4 regions of the Paenibacillus sp. AK121 genome follow, and region 3 is predicted to be linked to each of the others. Evidence: a T-box and tRNA genes for the amino acid it is inferred to sense, from the RefSeq annotation. Region 3 holds a T-box; the other regions hold tRNA genes.

Region 1 (3,210 bases), on a different contig from region 3:
ACGAAAAAGTACATGCATACAAGGATCAAATCAGCCATTTGGAAGATAAGTTGCCCGAGGTAGTTCATGCCTATCATCGCTTTACCGGAGAATGCTTTCAAGCCGGCAGTTTAGATGAAAAAACCAAGCAACTGATTGCGCTAGGAATTGGCTTATTTGCCAACAATGAGGTGTGCACGTTTTATCATGTGAATGAGGCGCGTTCCAAAGGAGCCAGTGATCAGGAGATTATGGAAGCCGTTGCTGTAGCTGCTGCAGTTGGTGGAGGACATGCTCTAAGTCAAGGGGTTACACGTGTACAGAAGGCGCTACATTAAAACGAATCATCCATACAGATAACCCATACTCAAAATAGGGGAAATAGATTGATCTGAACAAATGATAGTGATGTTTATGGAGAGAAGCTTCCGAGCACAGTTAGTGCCTGCGGAAGCTTCTTTTTGCATGTAGTGCGGGGATTATGCTCTTTTGCTTGCAGCAAAAGCAGCAGGGCGAGGGGATTTATGCTTATAGGCAGAAGAGGATGCAATCCAGCTTCGCCCAACAACGCGTAGGGGTTTGGGGGTTGAGTTATTGGGTAATTCGGGGCGATATTTCTCTGGCAAAGGTAGAGACGCCGTATGAGGCATAGAGGTAGGGAGCCCCAAATAAGCTCGCATTCGTTCATACATTTCTTTGCGGAATGCGGACATAGGCATACTGAACTGCTCTTTAACGCCTTTATATATATAGGTGGCGTGAACGCCGGAGTGGTTTTGTTGTATGTCTAGAACACGAACGTGATACTTCTTAAATTCATGTTTAATTTCAGATAGCAGGATTCCGGTACGATCTATTCCTGCGTTAACCATTTCAACATAAAGATCAGGGGTTTTCAGAACGCCGCTTTCTTCAAGAATTAGGCTGTCACGCTCAAATACTTTTTGAATAAAGGTAAGGAGCAGATAACTTTTCACAAGAGAGCATGAATGCTGAGTAGTATCTGAAGAGATCATTACCATTCACCGCCTTAGGGAAATGTGATGATAATTCATAGTCATGGAAGTAAAGGAACTTTTGTTCCCAAGAACTTATGTTCTTATATTATCGTATTATTCCTTTTTTATCAAGAAGAAATAAAGAAAAACAAAAGATTTGACAACTTTATTTGAGCATGGTATGATCTATCTTGTCGCTAAGAAAGATTGGTTCTTTCGAGATAGACGACAAATATATATGCGGTCGTGGCGGAATTGGCAGACGCGCACGGTTCAGGTCCGTGTGGGCTAACCCCCCGTGGAGGTTCGAGTCCTCTCGACCGCATCCATTTAGAAAAGGTTTATAGAATTGCTATTGTAGCAATTTTATAAACCTTTTCTTATGTTTCGGAATTATTGCAGACTTCCAGCAATGATTCCAATACGAGGGCTTGAACTTTATTCAAGTTCATAAGCAATTCTTTTATAAGTTTAATTTTTAAGATATGATAGAAAATAACGCATTTGATGATGAAGCTATTGAAAGGTTGGATGAAAGATGGAGAAAGCAACTTTTGCAGGCGGATGCTTCTGGTGTATGGTGACTCCGTTCGAGGAGCAGCCAGGCATTCATAGTATTGTCTCAGGCTATACTGGAGGGACGATTTCCGATCCGACCTACGAACAGGTTAAAACAGGAACAACCGGGCACTATGAGGTGGTGCAGATTACGTTTGATCCTGAGCTGTTTCCTTATGAAAAGCTACTTGAATTGTATTGGCCGCAAACAGATCCTACCGACGGAGAAGGTCAATTTCAGGACCGAGGCACACAATATAAGCCTGCAATTTTTTATCATACGGAGCAGCAACGAGAGCTTGCACAACAATCCAAGGAACAGTTGGTACAAAGCGGACGCTTTGATAAGCCAATTGTAACGGAGATTCTTCCGGCTGCAATTTTTTATCCGGCAGAGGATTATCATCAGGATTATCACAAGAAGAATGTGAAGCATTATAAGGAAGATCGAGCCCAATCCGGTCGTGATGAATTTATCGATAAAAACTGGTAAGCAGCTTTAATATACGTTATTATGCGCACTTCAAGGCAGATCAGAGGTTATATCTCAGATCTGCCTTATACATATTTAAACGGTTTTACTCACACAATGAAGGGACAGAGAAGGAGGCTGACCCGCAAATGAGTACACGACGGAAGCTGCACATGAGAAATATAATAAAAAAGGCTTTAAAGGCATCACGCAACCGGAAGAATTCGTCTTATGCGCTTGTACACCATGCAAGATCTAGAATGCAATTCATCGCAGTGCTTTGTATTTCAGTCTGTATGTTATTTATAGTCTGTAAAACTGCTGTTGCCGAAGCAATAGACCAACAGAACCAGCAGCAAAAGAGGGTTGCTGTCATTATTGATGATCTAGGAAACAACATGAAAGGTACCAAGGAGATTTTAAATTTACCTGTCAAAATCACCGTTGCTGTAATGCCCTTCCTGCCAACAACCAAACAGGACGCTATGGAAGCGCATAATCGTGGTCATGATGTTATCGTCCATCTTCCAATGGAGCCCAAGCAGGGCAAGCCTGAATGGCTTGGACCTGGAGCAATCAAGGCTAATATGACGGATGAAGAAGTACGCGCCAAGGTGACCGCAGCTATCAAGGATGTTCCTTATGCCATAGGAATGAACAACCATATGGGCTCCAAGGTCACCTCAGACAAGCGCATTATGTCCATCGTTCTTGATGTTTGTAAGGAACATGGACTATTTTTTGTTGATAGCCGAACTAATTATTGGTCAGTGGTGCCTGAACTTGCCGCTAAAAAGGGAATGCCACCGGTGCGAAATGATGTTTTTTTGGATGATGTTCATACACTCGCTCATGTGAATCGGCAACTTAGCAAAGTGGTTGAATGGTTGGCAGAGCACAACACCTGTGTAACGATTGGACATGTTGGCGTGTCCGGCATGTATACCTCCTCAGGGCTTCATTCATCGGTTCCTAAATTAAAGGAACATGCTCAGTTTGTAGGCATTAGCGATCTAGTGCGTGATGTATGGGGGTGGACAGGAGATCCAGCCACGAATACTACCACGCCGTCAGATGGGCAATAATGCCTTCGGCAATAGCTTCAGCAATCCTTTTTTGGCCGCGATCCCCAGAAAGTAGGGCTCTGTCTTGTTCGTTGCTGATAAACCCCGTTTCGACTATTACAGCGGGATGTTGAATTTT
Region 2 (3,210 bases), on a different contig from region 3:
ATCCTATAACAGCCATTCCCCAACTACCTACTCTATGACAAAAAAGAAAATCGCCGTAAACATCATAGTCTCCAGCGCTCTTTCACTCCGCTATTCATTTTGACTCATTCTCTAGCAACTTCACATCTTCTCCTTGCTGTTGTCTTTTATTGATATTTGCTCTTCCCCAGGTACACATTAAATCAATTATTTCATTTGCTGTTATACCATATTCCGTTATATAATACTCCACTTTTGGAGGCATTTGATTATACACATGTCTGCCAACGATGCCATCCTTCTCAAGTTCACGAAGCTGCTGTATAAGAACCTTTTGAGAAACGCCTGGTATACTACGCTGTAATTCACTTGTCCTCTTTCTACCAGCCATTAATAAACATATGATTAAGGATTTCCACTTACCTCCGATGATCTCAAGTGTTGCTTCTATGCCTAAATTATATTGTTTCATACGACCACCTTTTCACCGCTAAAATAACTAAGTTGATCCAATTAATTCTATAGTCACATATCTTTACTCTAAGTACCATGCACACTTTCAAGTAACTATATTACTTTATTGTGTGTATTTACTTTTTTTATAGCGTACAGAATAATAAGACGTATCCCCAAAAAGCAAATGATGCTATGTAAGAAAGGTGATTTATGATGAAGACTCTCGTGATTTTAGCACATCCGAATATTGAAGATTCCAGAGTAAATCAAAGATGGAAACAAGAATTGCTTCAATATACCAATGAAATTACAATTCATGAAATTTATAAAGAGTATCCAAACTGGAATATTGATGTTTTGAAAGAACAAAAGTTACTTGAAGCACACAACAATATCATATTTCAATTTCCTTTATATTGGTACAGTTACCCTCCTCTGTTAAAAAAGTGGTTTGATGATGTTTTTACGCATGGATGGGCTTATGGTTCAAAAGGTGATAAGTTAAAAGGAAAGAAGCTAGGGATCGCCATGTCGATTGGCGATAAAAAAGAAAACTACTTATCTACTGGTTCCGTTACCTTTACGGTAGATGAAGTTATAGCACCTTTCAAAGCAAGCGCAGTACATGTTGGCGCCACGACATTACCCTATTTCGCTGTCTTTGGAGCCTCGTTTCAAGCAAGTGATGAAGACATTAACCAAAGCGCAAAGGACTATATTAAATATATATTCCAGTATAAATAAAATGGCTGTTTTACAACACGCATCTTAACCATATAAAAACAGGCTCTTGGTGGCATCCAGCCAATCCAAGAACCTGTTTTTATATGGTTAGGTATAATGCGGTCGAGAGGACTCGAACCTCCACGGGGGGTTAGCCCACACGGACCTGAACCGTGCGCGTCTGCCAATTCCGCCACGACCGCATACTATGTATTGATGGCAACTTTTTTAATCACCGTAATTAAGATTATATCTTGCATAGAATTTAAAAGCAAGCCATTTTTATATTATATTTTCTATGAATAATACTAGCAAATATAATAAAACCACTGGATATCACCAACCAGATATGGTAAGATGAACGCATCAGGAAAGGAGGTGCGTCAACATCAATAATCACATGTTGAGCGTATCCCTTACCCGGTCCGTTATTCTCTAATTTACAGAGTTGACGGAGGCGCGGGATACGGATCAAGGTTTTAATTAAGCGCCACGGGTAGAAAGGCCGTCTACGGACGGTCTTTTTTATTTCAGTATCATACTTAGTATAGATAAGATTACATAATGTGAAAAGAGGCGTTACAATGTCAATTAGATCTGCGAAAGTAGAAGAGTTGAAAGAACTGGTAGCCATCTGGCTGGATGCTTCTGTAGAAGCCCATCATTTTATTGCTCCACAGTATTGGAAATCTCAAGCTGCCGAGATGGAGTACAAGTACCTTCCCCTCGCTCAAAACTACGTTATCATACAGGATGATCATACGATTGGCGGCTTCGTTTCCATGTTGGATGGATACTTGGCTGCTCTGTTCATACGTGTTGATTCTCAAAGAAAAGGCTATGGCAAGCTACTATTAGATTGGGTTAAAAAGCAGCATGACGAAATTCAATTAAAGGTGTATCAGTCCAACACGAAAGCATTTAACTTTTATACTAAAAATGGATTTACCATTCAAGCGGAATCTGTGGATGCCGAAACTGAGGAGAAGGAATTTGTGATGATATGGACTAAACATTCATACTAATGAAGCACCCTTTAACTTTTTAGAGCAAAGGCTCCGCTCCCGTATCCATACGGCACAAGCAGAGCCTTTTACTTTTATCTACTAACTGTCTAGTCCCTTATTTAAGCCCATAAACCTCGGTATATAAAATCTCTTTAAAAGGAGCAAACGCCGATTCAGCCAACGCATATGGATAGCTCATAATTTGAAGCCGCAGATCCGCCTGTCCTTCTCTTAGAGGGGGCTGTACATATTCAAAATGGTTCAAACGGAACCCCAATCGTTCGTAAAAACCGATTCTTCTTCGTGACCATTCATCCACTGGCGGCTCAACCTCTAACACTACTGGCTGATCAGACCGTGAGACAAATCTACTCATAAGCTTTTTGCCTAATCCGCCACCTCGTATACGGGAATCTACCGCAATATGCTCTACAAACCAAAAATGCGCGAATTCCCAACCTGCCAAGAAAGCCACTATGTTCCCCTGCTCATTCTTTTCAGTCATGATGCGATAGCTAGGATGTTTTAGCAAAGCCTTTTGAGCCTCAAACGTCCTGCATTCTGATGCTGGAAAAGAAGACTCCATAATCGCATATATTTCAGAAAAATCGTGTTCATTTATCATATATCCCTAGCTCCTTTATCTCTAAATTCCCCAAATGACAGGCTGTCTTTATTAAGAGGAAAAGGGATGTTTAGATCTTGTTTAATTCCGTAAGCGTCAGCAACATATGTTCCAACAACTCTGGAATATCCTCCATCTGATCTTCGTTAATTTGCCTGGAAAATTGGAGTTCAATCCTATTATGGTATGTAGATGTCTTCTCTCCGTAAATCTGACTTAGCGTCTGTACTGGTCGAAGTTCAGGCTTCCAAATTTCGGCCAGTATTTTTTCAATCCGGCTGCATTGTGTCTCAATATCTCGAATCTTCATATCAAAATACAGCAATAAGCTACATCCCGGAGTTTGATCTTCCATTTCCAAAATTTCTGCAGCCAGGTTGTTTAAATCCATTTTTAGTTGAAGTTCTGCCGTCACACCCG
Region 3 (3,210 bases):
TGTTCCGCTCCGCCAATATACAGATCAACAGGCATCCATTCGCGCTGTTTCTCTTTGGATACAAGCTCTTTATCATTTTTTGGATCAATAAAGCGCAGGTAGTACCAGCAGCTTCCTGCCCATTGCGGCATCGTATTTGTCTCACGACGTGCTTTCATACCTGTCTCAGGATCAACGATTTCTACCCAATCTGTCGCATTCGCCAGCGGGGATTCACCTGTACCTGAAGGCTTGATATTGTCCATCTCTGGCAGTACGAGCGGCAGTTGATCCTCAGGAACCGTTTTGATCGTTCCATCTTCTAGATGAATTACTGGAATCGGCTCGCCCCAATAGCGTTGGCGGCTGAACAGCCAGTCACGCAGACGATAGGTAACTTTGCCCTGTCCTTTACCCTCAGCTTCGAGCCATTCGATCATTTTCGGAATAGCTTCCTCATTGGTAAGTCCATTCAGCAAGCCTGAATTGACATGCGGGCCATCCTCGGTGTATGGCTCTTTGTCCACGTCTCCACCTTGAACGACCTCAGTAATTTTCAATCCGAACTTCTTAGCAAATTCCCAGTCACGTGTATCATGACCCGGTACTGCCATAATTGCACCTGTTCCGTAGCCAGCTAGTACATAGTCAGCAATCCAGATTGGCAGCTTTTCGCCGTTCACCGGATTCACTGCATAAGCTCCTGTGAATACGCCTGTTTTATCTTTGGCCAGATCCGTACGCTCCAGGTCGCTTTTCCGAGCAGCTTGTTCACGATACTGTTGTACAGCGTCCTTTTGCTCAGGTGTAGTAATCATATCCACCAATTCCTGCTCAGGGGCCAGCACACAGTAGCTTGCGCCGAACAGCGTATCTGGACGGGTTGTAAATACTGTGAGTTGCTCGTCATATCCTTCAATTGGGAAATGAACCTCTGCACCGGTAGACTTACCAATCCAGTTCCGCTGCATATCCTTAATACTCTCGGACCAGTCCAGCTCCTCCAAATCATCCAGCAAACGATCCGCGTATTCCGTAATTTTCAGCATCCATTGACGCATTGGTTTGCGGATAACCGGATGGCCGCCACGCTCACTCTTACCGTCAATAACTTCTTCATTCGCCAGTACTGTTCCCAGTGCTGGACACCAGTTAACAGGCACTTCAGCTACATAAGCGAGACCGCGCTTATACAGCTGGATGAAGATCCACTGTGTCCATTTGTAATAATCAGGATCAGTTGTACTGATTTCACGGTCCCAGTCATATGAAAAGCCAAGTGATTTGATTTGACGGCGGAAGTTGTTTACGTTCTTTACCGTAATTTCGCGTGGGTGCTCACCTGTATCCAAAGCATGCTGCTCGGCAGGCAGACCAAAGGCGTCCCAACCCATCGGATGCAGCACGTTGTAGCCACGCATTCTTTTATAACGTGAAACAATATCTGTAGCTGTGTATCCCTCCGGATGGCCTACATGCAGACCAGCTCCAGACGGGTACGGAAACATATCCAAAGCATAAAACTTCGGTTTGCCCGGCTCTTCCCCAGTGCGGAACGTCTTGTTCTCATCCCAATATTTTTGCCATTTTGGTTCAATACTTTGCGGTTGATAGCCGTGCTTCGGCTGTGTGTCTGTCATTGTCTTTTCCTCCTCAAACGGTATGCAACAAAAAAACCTCTGCATCCCGTAGCGTGTCAGCGCTAGGGACGAGAGGTTATATTCCCGTGGTACCACCCTAGTTAGCAGAAAGCGTTCTTCGCATTCTACTCCCTTTGCACCTGATAACGGAGGTGATCCGATGCGTGTTAATAACAGAATGCTAACACCTATATAGTGCTTTCCTGCGTTGGACGCATATCTCCGAGGTGAGTTCGCTTTGCACTGTCAACCGGCTTGCACCACCCGCCGGCTCTCTACATGTCCAGTCAAAACTACTATTCCTCATCAGCGATTGTTTAACCGTTAATAATGGCACTATTATATTGAAAACCGCGAAAAAAGTCAAATAAAGACTGCATTTGATACTAAACCCCATCTTCATACTAGTTGTCCATGACACACGAATACGAATGTTTTATAATAACTCCAAGTTACAATGATTCAAGTTGAGATGAGATAAGAAAGGTGAGCTGAGACATGGCACAGATTAAAATTTTCGGAATCAAAGAAAAGCTAAATCCGATCAAAAAGCAACTTTCAGAGGTAATTCACTCTGCCGTGGTGGATGCGTTCAACTATCCTCCAAACAAAAGGTTTCATCGTTTCTTCCCTATGAATCATGAAGACTTTATATACGCCGATGGTCGCTCCGAGGCGTACACCATTATTGAGATCAGTATCTTTGAAGGCAGAACGACAGAAGCTAAGAAGCAACTCATCAACCTGTTATTTCAAAGAATTAACGAACTTTTGGGGATTTCTCCACAGGATCTTGAGATTACGATATTTGAAACCCCGAAACAGAATTGGGGAATTCGGGGTGTACCAGGTGATGAACTTCAGCTGAACTATAAAGTGAATATATGAGTGCAAAAAGACGCCCTTCATGACTTCATGAAAAGCGTCTTTCTTTTTCTATATTAGCTCAATGATTCCTGGCTATTTTACAGCGACATAAAAAAGTCTCGCCGCGTCATCTTCTGCTTCTATCCATTCAAAATCTGCATATACCTTCACATCACGAAAACCCGCTTTGGACAATTCTGCCTTCATCCAGTCTGGATCATAAGCACGCTGTACATGAATTTCCTCAAAACGCTGGTACAGATCGCGTCCTTCATGTTCTGCTCTCGCAAAGATACTGAGATGATGCTCAATTTCACAACGTGGAGTGTCCAATGCGCATGTCCAGATATACGAGATAGAGCGTTCATCCAGTACGAATGGTTGTTCTTCATCATAACGCAAAAAAGTCTGGGGGTGATGTACATCAAACAGAAAGGTTCCACCAGGCTTCAGACCAGCATACGTTCTGCGGAAAGTAGAAATGATATCTTCTTCCTCAAGTAAATAATTCAGGCAATCGCAAAAAGAAATGACAGAATCCACGGGCTCCGGTAAAATCCATTCTCGCATATCCTGCTGTATCCAGCGAACGCTTCCCTCACGAAACAATCGCTGTCCTTGAGGAGTGGTTTCCATTTTGCGACGGGCTACTGCCAGCATGTCAGAGGATAAATCGATGCCAGCCACCTCGAAGCCCGAGTTAACCAGTGGAATCGTAATTGAG
Region 4 (3,210 bases), on a different contig from region 3:
AATGTGCTCCACACCCATTTTTTTGAGCTGTCGTTCCTCCTGAGTGCTATTTGTGAGAACTGCAAACGCCAATTTTTTGAACATAAGCAATTTCACAAAACTTCTGCCCGCTTCATTCGGTGCAGTGACAATAATTAACCGACCTTCCATCAGTAGCTCCTCTCCCGGTATAAAAAGACAACAAAAAGAAGCCGAAGGAAAAAGGCTTCCTCCGGCTTCATACATTCCATGATAAAATAAACCATGGTTGCACACGGCGGTTTGTTGCCTCTCCCTGTACGCTTACGAGGTTAGCTGTCGGATTCGGACGTGAGAGTCGCCCTATTTACGGCACTTGGCCGGAAAATTCACCCCATGAGACACACACGGCTTGCAAAACCGTACATACTCGTTGGTTCCCCCGCTTTTGCAACTGCAAAATTCAGCGCTTTAGACAATTCGTTGTTGCTTCATTGGTGTTAATTTGAAATTACGTCTTGAATCATACACCCGTGCAAGGAAGACTGTAAAGCTCAACGGCGGGGCTATAAACCACCCTTTAGAGCATAGGAGATTAAGAATAACGCTTACAAGGCAGCTATGCTTCTCGTATCTCTTTAAAACTCTGTATTTCACCCCTTTTTGAAAATGAAAGGCATGTCAATATTGGCGTAGTGTATGGCTTAGTTACTCCTTATTTGCAAAAAGGAAAGAAAATACGCTATACGTGCCAGATAATTACCGATTGAACCCGTTTTTATGAGAAGAAACACCTCAATTAGCTCCATTTGAGGTGCGATTTACCGTTTTGAACAAAAGACGATTTTACAATGGTCCAATGCCCGTATACTCTTCCGGACTTGCAACCCCTTGTTGAGTTGCTTACAATTTAATTGCAGAATATTGAATGAGGAGGGATATCTTGACCGTATATAAATATGATGCACAGACCCTACAAGGGGTACAAATTCCGTTATCCACATACGAAGGGAAAGTTCTACTTATCGTGAATACTGCCAGCAAATGTGGGTTAACCCCCCAGTACAAGGCGCTACAAGAGCTATATGACCAGTATCATGAACAGGGGCTCGAAATTTTGGGATTTCCCAGCAACCAGTTCGCCAAACAAGAGCCGGGCTCCAGCGAGGAGATCTCCGAGTTTTGCCAAATCAATTACGGTGTGACCTTCCCCATGTTCGCCAAGACAGATGTCAACGGTGATCAGGCACATCCTCTATTTCACTACCTGACCCACACCGCTCCAGGAGTATTAGGCTCCAAAGCGATCAAATGGAATTTTACTAAATTCTTAATTACACGAGAAGGTAACGTATTTAAGCGTTATGCGCCGCAAACCACTCCAGATAAGCTTATAGGAGATATTGAGAAGCTTTTGCGGAAAAACTGACATCTTTCTTCATTACAGTTAACGAGCGGTCCGCTGTCCATATGACCGCTTCTGTAACAGAATGATATAACGAAAAATATTTAACGAAAAAAGCACCCCTTCACGTAAAACGTGTCAGGATGCTTTTTCAACTGGGTATTGCACATAATGCGGTCGAGAGGACTCGAACCTCCACGGGCGTACGCCCACTACCCCCTCAAGATAGCGTGTCTGCCATTCCACCACGACCGCATGTCATAATGTATTGAGGCAACAGATTTATTATACTCTCTCAGCAACAATTTGTAAACAATAATATTATAATTTTTTTAATGTAACTTTATATAACATATATAAGCGATAAAATTATTTAATTTGACATGAAAGAGCTCAAAGTGTAAATATATATTACATAAATAATTGAACTATTATTATATAAATAAGATTAGAGTCAAATAAACTGACACAAATATTCACCTCAAGGAGGCGAACCATCCTGCATAAAGGTAACCGATTGCTAAACTACGCATTGTTGTTGGACCCTTCCCTACCCATTGGTGGTTTTACCCGTTTCTACGGACTGGATGAACGTTTCCGTAACGGAAACTTGAACAGTCTACAGGATCTGAAACATTTTATGCGAGACGATTGGTATCCTCAAATTACAACCCTTGACGGCATGGCCATCAAAAGTCTGTATGCAGCCATCCAGCAGAATGACGGTTGGCGGATCGCCCTTATTGATAAAATGCTGTACACCCAACATCCTTCCTCGCAGTATGTGAAAAAATCGCGACTTTCTGGCCAGCGTCTGCTCAAGCTCACCAAGGCTCTTTATCCTTGGCTTGCATTTGACCAACTGGAAGACACACTCACTCAATACAATGCAATTGGCACACTCGCTACTGTCCACACTTGGATTAACTTCCTTCTCGGAACCGATATAGAACAGACCATTCACGGCTATTTTGCCACAGCGGTATCCTTCTGTATCGAAGATGCCTTCAGACTGCTCAATCCTCCTTACGAGGAAAAGAATCCTCTTATCGATCACATGACCAGCGAGTTGCTCACCACCTGGAAGAAATTTAACGAACCTACGCCAAGCTTATTTCAGCCTCACCTTTTCCATAGCCATCAGACCAGTTCCTACATCACTCAGCCACCCTATATGAGCCATAGTAGCCAATTGAATGCATCCAGGCCCTTTTCCTCCTCCATCCTATTCAAACGCCTTCCAGCCTCCCTCTGATGCGTCGTTTTACCAGTCTAGCAGTCACAATAAAAATACTCTGCCCTTTTCTCAAGCGGCAGAGTATTTTTAATTCATGTATCCAAATTCATACCACTCACAGACTATAGTCGGATTATTTTCACTTTTTGCACTTAATTAAGTAATTATTTTAATAAAATAACGCATTTAAGATTGTATAAACACGTATAAAAGTGTATCATAGTTTTAGATGGTTAATTCTAACATGTTTACTGATGATTATTATATCACACCAATTATTCTGCAAGAATCCGTAAGGGGCGATTTCTCTTGAACAACAAAATGCCTGTCACCTCCTTCGGGTGGGCCATCAAACAAAGGCTTGTCGAGCTTCGACTGGATCAGAAAACATTTTGCGAGACACACAATATCCCGCCTTCACGCTTGTCCAATCTGATTCACGGCACCCGTAAAGCACAAAGGTACAGAAAACAAGTTGCTGCAATTCTGAATATCGACGATAACGATTATAAGGAGGCGACACCACACTAAACCCAACAAGCATCCAGCATCCGACGCGCCGCCATATTATCAGGAAATCAAATAAACCCGTAAACCGAACCCCTTAGTC

Evidence for each region. The T-box of region 3 lies ahead of leuS (leucine--tRNA ligase). A T-box ahead of a tRNA ligase gene usually reads a tRNA of that ligase, here a tRNA-Leu.
Region 1: it encodes a tRNA-Leu, which carries the amino acid that the T-box ahead of leuS (leucine--tRNA ligase) is inferred to sense. The anticodon was not compared.
Region 2: it encodes a tRNA-Leu, which carries the amino acid that the T-box ahead of leuS (leucine--tRNA ligase) is inferred to sense. The anticodon was not compared.
Region 4: it encodes a tRNA-Leu, which carries the amino acid that the T-box ahead of leuS (leucine--tRNA ligase) is inferred to sense. The anticodon was not compared.

What each region holds. Positions count from the first base shown of each region.
Region 1 covers NZ_JAHPJM010000007.1:245,016-248,225, forward strand. The annotation lists gene KSP24_RS15310 (carboxymuconolactone decarboxylase family protein) at 1-317, shown strand, start outside; gene KSP24_RS15315 (YhjD family protein) at 459-995, opposite strand; tRNA gene KSP24_RS15320 (tRNA-Leu) at 1,218-1,302, shown strand; gene msrA (peptide-methionine (S)-S-oxide reductase MsrA) at 1,516-2,028, shown strand; gene KSP24_RS15330 (divergent polysaccharide deacetylase family protein) at 2,157-3,092, shown strand; gene KSP24_RS15335 (N-acetylmuramoyl-L-alanine amidase) at 3,067-3,210, opposite strand, start outside.
Region 2 covers NZ_JAHPJM010000007.1:167,925-171,134, reverse strand. The annotation lists gene KSP24_RS14920 (winged helix-turn-helix transcriptional regulator) at 95-451, opposite strand; gene KSP24_RS14915 (NAD(P)H-dependent oxidoreductase) at 649-1,179, shown strand; tRNA gene KSP24_RS14910 (tRNA-Leu) at 1,277-1,361, opposite strand; gene KSP24_RS14905 (N-acetyltransferase) at 1,743-2,183, shown strand; gene KSP24_RS14900 (GNAT family N-acetyltransferase) at 2,281-2,790, opposite strand; gene KSP24_RS14895 (hypothetical protein) at 2,861-3,210, opposite strand, start outside.
Region 3 covers NZ_JAHPJM010000001.1:442,262-445,471, reverse strand. The annotation lists gene leuS (leucine--tRNA ligase) at 1-1,619, opposite strand, end outside; T-box leader at 1,681-1,938, opposite strand; gene KSP24_RS01990 (tautomerase family protein) at 2,118-2,507, shown strand; gene KSP24_RS01985 (class I SAM-dependent DNA methyltransferase) at 2,580-3,210, opposite strand, start outside.
Region 4 covers NZ_JAHPJM010000004.1:61,213-64,422, forward strand. The annotation lists gene KSP24_RS09005 (hypothetical protein) at 1-150, opposite strand, end outside; cyclic di-AMP (ydaO/yuaA leader) riboswitch at 264-437, opposite strand; gene KSP24_RS09010 (glutathione peroxidase) at 902-1,387, shown strand; tRNA gene KSP24_RS09015 (tRNA-Leu) at 1,536-1,618, opposite strand; gene KSP24_RS09020 (urease accessory protein UreF) at 1,881-2,618, shown strand; gene KSP24_RS09025 (Rha family transcriptional regulator) at 2,910-3,131, shown strand.